DNA from 3 places in the Microbacterium plantarum genome. Region 1 is predicted to be linked to each of the others. Evidence: predicted binding sites of a transcription regulator. Region 1 holds the regulator's gene; each other region holds the start of a gene.
The links. Region 1 encodes LexA, which represses DNA repair genes until DNA is damaged. Its sites were predicted from a motif close to TCGAACANNTGTTCGA; they were not measured.
Positions count from the first base shown of each region.

Region 1 (3,273 bases):
TAGCGCGCCTCGAAGTCGTGGGTCTCGGCCGCGAGGGCGCGGGCATCGCCGACGCCGTAGCGCGAGACGCCCGCGCCGAACACGTCCGTGCCGACGAGCGCCGCCAACACGGTCCAGCCACCGGCCGACCCGCCCTCGATCGCGAGCCGTGACGCATCGGCGAGTCCGTCGGCGGCGAGGCCGCGTGCCGCCGCCGCGACGTCATCGACGTCGACGACGCCCCACTGGCCCTTCAGCCGTTCACGGTACGACCGGCCGTACCCGGTCGACCCGCCGTAGTTCACGTCGAGCACACCGATGCCTCGGCTGGTGAAGTAGGCCGCCTTGGCGTCGGCGGTGCCGCCCACGTGCGACGTCGGCCCGCCGTGCACCCAGACGAGGTACGGCGGCAGCTCGTCGGTCGGCGCCGTGACATCGGGGTTCGTCGGCGGATAGGCGAAGGCGTGCACCGGGCCGTGGGGACCCTCGGTGGTGATCTGACGGGCATGGGGGATCCATGCCTCGTCGATATCGGGGGTACCGCCGCGCACCGCTGTCGTCTCGCCGCTGTCGAGATCGACCAGCCAGAGCCCGCTCGCCCCGGGCATGGCGCCGCTCACGAGGGCGCGGCTGCCGCGGACGTCCTCGATCTGCAGTCGAGCGGTGGCGGGGAAGGGGAGAGGGATCGCGCCGCCGTCGCGGTCGACGATCACGAGCTGGTCCGAGCCGTGCGTGCGGACGGCCACGACGCGGCCGTCGTCGAGCGGCGCGTACCACCGGGTGCCGAGGACCCACAGGCCACCACCCGTGTCGGCGTCGGCGGGGGAGACCGCGACGGGTGCCGCGCCGGTCGCGGGGTCGACGCGATGGAGGTTCCAGCGCCCCGTCGGCTCGTCGAGCAGCAACAGCTGGCCGTCGGATGTCCATTCCGGCTGCAGCGCGGCCGTGCTGCCGCCGGCCACCTCGCGGACACGATCCGGGGCGTCGAGCTCGATGACACGGATGCGGGTGCGGTCCCAGGGCATGTCCGGGTGATCCCACGCCACCCACGCGAGCTGTGATCCGTCGGGTGACAGTGCCGGCTGAGCCACAAAGTCGCTGCCCCCGGCGAGCTCCGTCACTCCCGCTTCGTCGCCGCTCGCGGCGTTCTCATCGCTGCTCGCGCCGTCGATCCGCACGATGTGTCGTTCGGGAGTGCGCCCCGGGCGCTCGCGCTCGCGCACCGCGAGAAGCGCGCCGTGCTGCCAGCGGAGACCGCCGTAGTGGGTGCCGCTCTCCTCTGGGGTGAGCGCCTCGGGCTCGCCGCCCGGGCGGAGGCGTCGAATGCGCTGGTCCGACTTGTCGACGAAGAACAGCTCGCCGTCGTCGGACGCCGTCCAGGCGCCGCCGCCATACTCGTGCACACGCGATCGCGCGTTCCCGGGCGCGGGGAGGACGACCTCCACAGAATCGTCGCGGCGGCGGCGCATGACGGCGACGCGACCGGCCTCATCGGGAAGGGATTCGCCCCACCAGATCTCATCCCCGACAAAGCGCGCGCCGTCGAGGCGCAACGAGGACGCGCTGGCCCACGAGGCGGTCAGGGGGGAGGGCCAAGAACCGTACGGGAGTTGCTGCTGCGACATACCGTCACGCTACGCGAGCGGATCCGGGTCGTGCCGGACGACGGGAGGGGATGCCGCCGAGTCGCGGCATCCCCTCCCGCAGTTCCGTCGGTGCGGCGAGGTCAGACCGTGCGGAGGACGGCGACGACCTTGCCGAGGATGGTGGCGTCATCGCCGAGGATCGGCTCGAACGCCGAGTTGCGGGGGAGGAGCCAGGTGTGGCCGTCGCGCTGACGGAGCGTCTTGACGGTGGCCTCGCCGTCGAGCATGGCCGCGACGATCTCGCCGTTGTCGGCGGTCGCCTGTGCCCGCACGACGACCCAGTCGCCGTCGCAGATGGCGGCGTCGATCATGGAGTCGCCGACGACCTTGAGCATGAACAGCTCGCCCTTGCCGACGAGCTGACGCGGCAGGGGGAAGATCTCCTCGACCTGCTGGTCGGCGGTGATCGGGACGCCCGCCGCGATGCGGCCCACGAGCGGCACGAGGGCGGCGTCGCCGAGGGCGGGCGCGGCGTCGGCGGGGTTCTCGCCGGCCGTGCCGGGGAGGTCGATGAGGACCTCCATCGCGCGGGTCTTGCCGGGGTCGCGGCGGAGGTATCCGCTCAGCTCGAGCTGGTTCAGCTGGTGGGTGACGCTCGACAGCGACTTGAGGCCGACGGCGTCGCCGATCTCGCGCATGCTCGGCGGGTAGCCGTTGCGGGCGATCGCGTGCTGGATCACCTCGAGGATCGCGAGCTGCTTATCGCTCAGATTCTTGCGTCGTCGCGTCTGCGGCTTCTCGCTCATACCGCCGGTCTCCTGTCGTCGCGCCCCGTCCCCGACCCGATGTCGGAGGTTCATGGTGGGCTCTCGCTGTCGAAAAGGTAGCCCGATCCGACAGCGACATCACGGAACGCTCCGCGTGTCTCTTCGATCGGTCTCCGATTTCGGTGGGTGGTTGACACCACACAATATCGAAGATACGTTCGGAACCGAAGTTCGCACCCGTCTCTCCCGGCCGAGAGGCGGGAGCGAATCTTCCTACCGCTCCCGAGGAGATGTCATGACCACGATCGATGCCCGCTTCGCACCGGCCCCCCGCACCCGTCTGCGCCTGACGCGCCGTGGACGCCGCGTCATCGCAGCGATCGCCGCGCTTCCCGCCGTCGTCGCCGTCACCGCTGCCGTGCTCTCCGGCGGGGGAGCACTCGCGTCCAACGAGGCGGGCGCGCCCGAGGGGTCGTTCACGACGGTGACCGTCATGTCGGGCGAATCGCTCTGGTCGATCGCTGAAGAGGTGGCGCCGGCCGCCGACCCCCGTGACGTCGTCGACGCCATCATCCGGCTGAACGCCCTCGGCTCTGGTCAGCTCGAGGCAGGCCAGACACTCGCCATCCCCGCCGAGTACGACGCCGCGAGCTGAAGCCCGCCGTCTTCGGCGCAGAAGCTGGGGTGCGGCCACGCCGGACTCGGACGCGGCCTAGCATGGGTGGGATGAGCCCGAGTCTGGATGATCTGCCCCTCAGAGACGATCTGCGAGGCCTCACCCCGTACGGCGCCCCGCAGGCGCCGCTTCCGGTCGCGCTGAACGTCAACGAGAACACGCATCCCGTTCCCGAAGAGGTCGCAGACGACATCCTGGATGCCGTCGCCCGTGCCCTGCGCGACGTCAACCGCTATCCCGACCGCGAGTTCACGCACCTCCGCGA
Region 1 is NZ_CP141117.1:1,028,621-1,031,893, forward strand. Features, by position in the region: gene VC184_RS04860 (prolyl oligopeptidase family serine peptidase) at 1-1,604, opposite strand, end outside; gene lexA (transcriptional repressor LexA) at 1,706-2,371, opposite strand; gene VC184_RS04870 (LysM peptidoglycan-binding domain-containing protein) at 2,628-2,987, shown strand; gene VC184_RS04875 (histidinol-phosphate transaminase) at 3,059-3,273, shown strand, end outside.

Region 2 (3,273 bases), 740 kb from region 1:
CTCGAGCACGGAGGGATCGAGCTTCTTGCCGCGAACCTCCTTCTCGTAGCGCGTGATCGCCTTCTCGAGGGTCTGGAGATCGGCGAGCTGCAGCTCGGCGTTGATGGTCTCCATGTCGTTCTGCGGGTTCACCGCACCCTCGACGTGCACGACGTCGTCGTCGGCGAAGCCGCGGACGACCTGCGCGATCGCGTCGGCCTCGCGGATGTTGGCGAGGAACTGGTTGCCCAGCCCCTCACCCTCCGACGCACCGCGCACGATGCCGGCGATGTCGACGAACGACACCGCGGCGGGGAGGATGCGCTCGGAGTGGAAGATCTCGGCCAGCACCTTCAGGCGCGGGTCGGGGAGGTTCACCACGCCGACGTTCGGCTCGATCGTCGCGAACGGGTAGTTCGCCGCGAGAACCTGGTTCTTGGTCAGGGCGTTGAAGAGGGTCGACTTGCCGACGTTGGGCAGTCCTACGATTCCGATGGTGAGAGCCACGGGCATCCAGTCTACGTGGCCCACCGACATCGCCTCCGACCGATCCGGATCGCCCGGCTCGGCGGCGCGCCTCCCTTCTCGTCCTCCGGACACGGGTGACGCTTGTCCCGTGGCACTGGACTTCACCGCGATCGACTTCGAGACGGCGAACTCCTCCAGTGCATCCGCATGCTCTGTCGGCCTGGTTCGCGTCCGCGACGGTGAGGTCGTCGCCTCCGACGGCTGGTTGATTCGCCCGCCCTCGGGCCACGACCGCTTCTTCGACATCAACGTCTCCATCCACGGCATCACCGCCGATGCGGTGCAGCATGCCCCCGGCTGGGTAGCGCAACTCCCCCGGCTTCTCGAGTTCATCGGTGACGACGTGCTGGTGGCCCACAACGCGGGTTTCGACATGGCAGTGCTGCGCCGCGCGTGCGAGGCGACGGATACCGCGCTCCCGGCGATCCGCTCGGTGTGCAGCGTGCAGCTGGCGCGGAAGACGTATCAGCTCGATTCCTACCGGCTGCCGCTCGTTGCTGCTGCCGTCGGGTTCCTCGACTTCGCGCATCACGATGCCCTCGCGGACGCGCTCGCCTGCGCACACATCACCATCGACGCGGCTCGCCGGGCCGGCGCGCACGACCTCGTCGAACTAGCGATGCTGCTGGGGGTGCGCGTGCCCGAGCACGAGCCGATCGGGGCTTCGCTGCTCAGCCCGGCCTGACGGGGTCGCTGGTCGTCCGCGGGTCTGTGGAAGGTTCCGGCACGATGTCGGAGGTCCATGACATGATTCGAACATGCATTCGAATGGCGGGCTTGGTAGCGGGATGGGCAGCGACGCAGACGTCGACACACTCGCTCAGCTGGTCGCGGATGCCGAGGGCATAGCGGATGCCGCGCGCGCGGCACAGGTCCGGGAGGTTCGTCTCCTCGCTGCCGCCGGCCAGCTGGCCGAGTCCGAGTCCGCGGGAGCACCGGAGAAGGTCAAGGCGCGCGAGATGGCTCTGCGCGGCATCGCGGCGGAGTTGGCCGGGGTGTTCGTGGCGACCGACCGGACCCTGCAGCGTCGCATCGATGAAGCCCGCGATCTGGTCGAGAACTACCCGGTGACGATGGCGGCCTGGGAGGCCGGACGCATCGTCCGCGGGCACGTGCGGGTGATCCACGAGATCGGATGCATCGTGCCCGCGGGAGATCGCGCGGAGTTCGAACGCGTCGCGATCGAGCGCTGCGAGGGCGAGAGACCCAACCGGGTGCGGGACGCGCTGCGGATGATCGCCGAGCGCATTCACCCGCGGACGTTCACCGAGCGGCACGAGGAAGCAGCGGCGGGGCGGGGCGTGTGGGTGCAGCCCGGGGCGGATGGGATGTCGGACCTGATCGCGACCTTGCCGACGGTGATCGCGGACGGGATCGTGGACCGGTTGACGCGGCAGGCGCGGGAGATCATCAACGCGCGGGCTCAGGCTGATGCGCCTGGGACGCCTGACACTCGAGCCGACGCGAACGGCGCTTTACCCGATGCCGACACGACGATTCGCGACGGGTCGTCGTTCATCGACGATGCCCGCACGATCGACCAGGTTCGCGCCGACGTGTTCTCCGACCTGCTCCTCGCCGGGACGCCGGCCCTCGATCCCACCGGCACCGGCGACGGCGGCGGAACACTGGGCGCGATCCGGGCACACGTGCAGGTGGCCGTGTCGGCACTCACGCTGATGGGTCAAGATGAAGGGCCCGCGGATCTGGCGGGACGCTCGCCCATCGACGCCGCCACCGCACGCGAACTCGCGGGCAACGCGACCTCGTGGGACCGGCTGCTGACCGATCCGGTCACCGGGACGGTGCTCGAGTGCGACAGCTACCGGCCCACCGCCGCGATGGTGCGACTGCTGCGGGCCCGCGATCGGCACTGCCGGTTCCCCGGATGCCGGCAACCCGCCATCCGCTGCGAACTCGACCACACCATCGCCGCATCCGACGGCGGTGCCACCCACGTGTGCAACCTTGCCAACCTCTGCAAGAGACACCACGACGTCAAACACCACACCCGATGGCGAGTCCAACAGCTCCCGGGCGGGAGGCTGATCTGGACATCACCCACCGGACGGGTCTATCGCGAAGACGCACCACCACCACTCGTCGCATTCACCGTCGCGGCTCCACCCGGACCGGGGCTTCCACCGTTCTGACGAGTTCGCCCTTCGGTTGGCGCTGGTCGTGGGTTCGGCGTGCACGGACCGGGTTCGGCCTGCGCTCGCTGGCGCACTCGCGCGTACGCAGCTCGCCGTTTCGCCGGTACCGGTCACCGATTGAGCGTGCACAGACCCACCCGACCCCGGCTTCCACGGTTCTGACGAGTCCATCGTTCGGTTCGCCCTGGTCGCCTGCTCAGCGCGGCCGATTGATGATTCCATGTCAGCGCCGCGCGCGGGAGTGCGGGACTACGCGCCATCACCCGGCGACGCCTGCGTGCGCGGCCACGGTGCCCACCCGTCCGCCGCGGTGCGGAGCACCTCCGCGGCGCTCGACAGCCGCTGCACCGGAAAGTCCTCCACGCGCGATTGGCCGGATCGGCTGCCCTCGGGGAATGTGAACGCGTGCTCCACCGGAAGCTCGGCGCCGGGCACGATAGCCTCGCGGAAGTTCCCCGTCACGACCGCGAAGACCTGCTCCTCGAGTTCGTCTGCGACAGACCGCCATTCCTCGTCACATGCGTCGCACCCGCAATGGGGGTAGTGAGCGTCATGCAGCAGTCCCGAGTGCACCGAGAGACCCGGATACGCATCGAAAACGAAAGTCACC
Region 2 is NZ_CP141117.1:1,773,098-1,776,370, forward strand. Features, by position in the region: gene ychF (redox-regulated ATPase YchF) at 1-486, opposite strand, end outside; gene VC184_RS08520 (exonuclease domain-containing protein) at 596-1,192, shown strand; gene VC184_RS08525 (HNH endonuclease signature motif containing protein) at 1,296-2,660, shown strand; gene VC184_RS08530 (DUF6226 family protein) at 2,913-3,273, opposite strand, start outside.
Region 2: a site for LexA is predicted at 1,260-1,275, ahead of VC184_RS08525 (HNH endonuclease signature motif containing protein). Genes of this name have one in related genera too.

Region 3 (3,273 bases), 1.1 Mb from region 1:
CGTCGTCGGCGCGGTCGAGCAGGCGGCCCTCGTAGGCCGGTCCCGCAGGCGTGTGATCGGGTTCGGGGATGCGGCTCACGTCTGACTCCTCGGTCGGTTGTGCACCGAGCATCGCCCGCCAGCCCATCCGTATCGTTGGATAGACCTATGCGCCGGATATGAGACCCACGCGAGACGGCCGCGCTGTCAGAAGGGTGGTCTCTCCGGTGGTCCACCCGTGTCGATGGTGAAGCAGACGGCCGGTATGGGAACGTCTTCGCGATACACCCGGCCGAGGGGTGAGGTCCATTCGAGAACGCCTCCGCCGAGCTGTCGGACTTCCCATTTCGTGAATTGCTTCATGGAGTGGTGTCGCTGGCACAGATGGGCGAGATTGAAGATGTGGGTATGCCCACCCAGGGCGTAATCGATCGTGTGGTCGAGCTCGCAGCGGATCGCGGCCCGGCGGCATCCCGGGAACCGGCAGTGCTGATCCCGCGCCACCAGGAGCTTCTTCATCGAAGCCGCGGGCCGGTAGGTGTCGATCTCGACCGGGGTACGGGTGACCGGGTCGATGAACAACCGGTCCCACTCGCTGACCTGCCCGGCGAGCTCGCGCGCCGTATCAGCATCGATCAGCGCAGCGCCCACCGCTTCGGCGGGGTTCTCGTCCTTGCCTATCAACGTCTCCGCGGTGACGGCGACCTGAACGCGGGCGCGGATCGCGCCGAGCCCACCAGCTCGGTCGGTTCCGTAGGTCGGGTCGACCACGGGCGCCCCGCCGAGGACGAGGTCACCGAGGATGTCGGCCCGCAGCTGATCCATCGACCGTGTGTCTGCGGAATCACTCTCCGCCCGGGCGTCCTTCACCGACTGCCCCATCTGCGTCAGCCGGTCGAGCATCCCGGCGGCGATGACCGTCGGGAGGTTGGCGACGAGGTTCGACATCCCGTCCGTGCCGTGGAACACGCGCACGCACCGCTCCGCCGCCGCGGCCTTGTGCCGCTCGGTGAAGTTCTGCGTATGCAACCGGGCCGCCAACGCGTCCAGCGCACCGCGCACGCGGGAGGGCACATCCCGCTCGCACACCGCGATCGCGGCCTCCGCGAACGACCCCCGGACCTCCGCAGGCACTCCGGCACCGACCCGCACGACCACATCCACGTGTCCGCGTTCGATCCGCCGCTGCACCCACGCCTCGAACACCGCGGGGTAGTCGTCGATGACGGTCATCGCGTGGTCGATCTCGCCCTGCAGGCGCCGGTCCGTCAACCGCGCCATCCCCGCCGCTTCGGCTGCCACCGACCGCAGCTCCATGTCCGACGCCATGCCTCGCACGCTGTCACGGCGCGCCTCACGCAGAGCCGACCGCCCCAGCTCCGCCAACGCCCGCATCCGCGCGACATCCCCGACGTGAAAGAGGTCGAGGGCCTCAGCGAAACCCGCGAAAGCCGCGGCGTGCGACGATCCACCCGGTACGCCGCCGCGCCCGAATTCCCGATCGTCGTTCGATGTCATGTTCCCATAATGTCAGCATCCTCCGACATCCGCATCGGATATTTGTTCCACGGTGGATAAGTCGCTGAGCAAGCGAATTGTGCAGGGAACGCCCAACCTGCCGACGACAAAAACCACGAAAAGGCGGCATAAACGCGCTGACTCATCGTGCTGTCAAGAGGATGCGGCCGGGCAGACGCCGCGGGCACCATCGCACCATGAGCGACGACGACGACCAGACGCGGCACGACTTCCGCGACGCTGTGAACATGAGCCCCGCCGAGCTCGAGAAATGGCTCGAGACCGACGAGTCGAAGGAGGTCGGTCAGAAGGACGGCGGCGGTGAATCGACGGGCCACCAGTCGGGGCGGCGCATCGTCGACCTCCTGCGGACGAAGAAGGACGACCTCACCGAATCGGACCTGAAGCACATGCGCAAGGTCGTCGGCTACGTCAACCGGCACCTCGCACAGCGCCCCTCGGGCGACATCACCGAGACCGCCTGGCGCTACTCACTCATGAACTGGGGCCACGACCCCGCGAAGAAGTGACCGCCTCCGCCGAGCAGGCCTCCGCCGAGCAGGAGAATGGAACCGTGAGCATCCCCGCGTCCTCCGGTCTGACCGAGCTGCCCGAACCGCGATTCGTCCTCGTGGGCGAGGACGGCCACCGCATCGCCACCTACTCGTGGGGAGAGGACGACCTTCCGACGGTGGTCGTCGTGCACGGCTTCGCGTCGAACACGAAGGACAACTGGGTCTCGACCGGTTGGGTGCGCGACTTGCAGCGCGCCGGTTTCCGCGTCCTTGGCCTCGATCAGCGAGGACACGGTGCAAGCGACAAGCCGCATCGTGCCGCCGACTACGACCTGCACCAGCTCGCCTCCGACGTCGAGGCGGTGCTCGACACCTACCTCGTCGACACGGCGATGTACGTCGGATACTCCCTGGGAGCGCGCGTGGGCTGGGAGGTGCTGCAGGACTTCTCCGCGCGCATCACCCGCGGCGTGCTGGGCGGCGTGCCCGACGGCATCCCGCTCGCCCGCCTCGACATCGATCAGGTGCGAGCGCTCGTCGAGAACGGTACCGAGGTGACCGATCCGGTCACGCAGAACTACGTGCGGCTCACCGAGCGCGTTCCCGGCAACGACCTGCGCGCGCTGCTCGCGATCGCCGGCGGGATGCGCGCCTCGGGCACGGTGGACCCCGACCCCGCCAACGCGCCGGAGCAGCCCGTGCTGTTCGCCACAGGTTCTCGTGACGCGATCATCGAGGGATCGAAGGCCCTCGCCGCCGCCACCCCGCAGGGACGCTTCGTCGAGATCCCCGATCGGCATCACTTCAATGCGCCCGGCTCGCGGGTGTTCCGTCAGACCGCGATCGAGTTCCTCACCGGAGGATGACGCGGCGGCGGACGTCGCCTCACGACGACGCCCGTCGGTAGGCGTCGCCGAGCCAGCGGTCGTAGGCCAGCCACGGCTCGGATGCCGCTGCCCGCAGCGTCTCGATGTGCGCGGTCAACGGACCGGTGAGCGTGAACCACTCGCCGCCCTCTCGCAGTGCCGCGAACTCGCGGTGTCGCTGCTGTTCGAGGGGCCGACCGCCGCGCTCGAATGCGAGGAGCTCGTCATGTCGGATGGCGGCGAGCCGCTGCCGTGGCCGCTCGCTCGTACCGATCTTCACGCGGGCGCCGAATCGCAGGTAGTAGACGACGGCCACGACCGGGCGGGGCAGGTCGGCATCGAAAGCGTCGCCGAGTCGCCACCCGCAGCGCCCGCAGATCCAGTGGTCCGTCGCG
Region 3 is NZ_CP141117.1:3,264,812-3,268,084, reverse strand. Features, by position in the region: gene VC184_RS15920 (intradiol ring-cleavage dioxygenase) at 1-79, opposite strand, end outside; gene VC184_RS15915 (HNH endonuclease signature motif containing protein) at 187-1,497, opposite strand; gene VC184_RS15910 (DUF3140 domain-containing protein) at 1,695-2,027, shown strand; gene VC184_RS15905 (alpha/beta fold hydrolase) at 2,072-2,878, shown strand; gene VC184_RS15900 (GIY-YIG nuclease family protein) at 2,898-3,273, opposite strand, start outside.
Region 3: a site for LexA is predicted at 1,532-1,547, ahead of VC184_RS15915 (HNH endonuclease signature motif containing protein). Genes of this name have one in related genera too.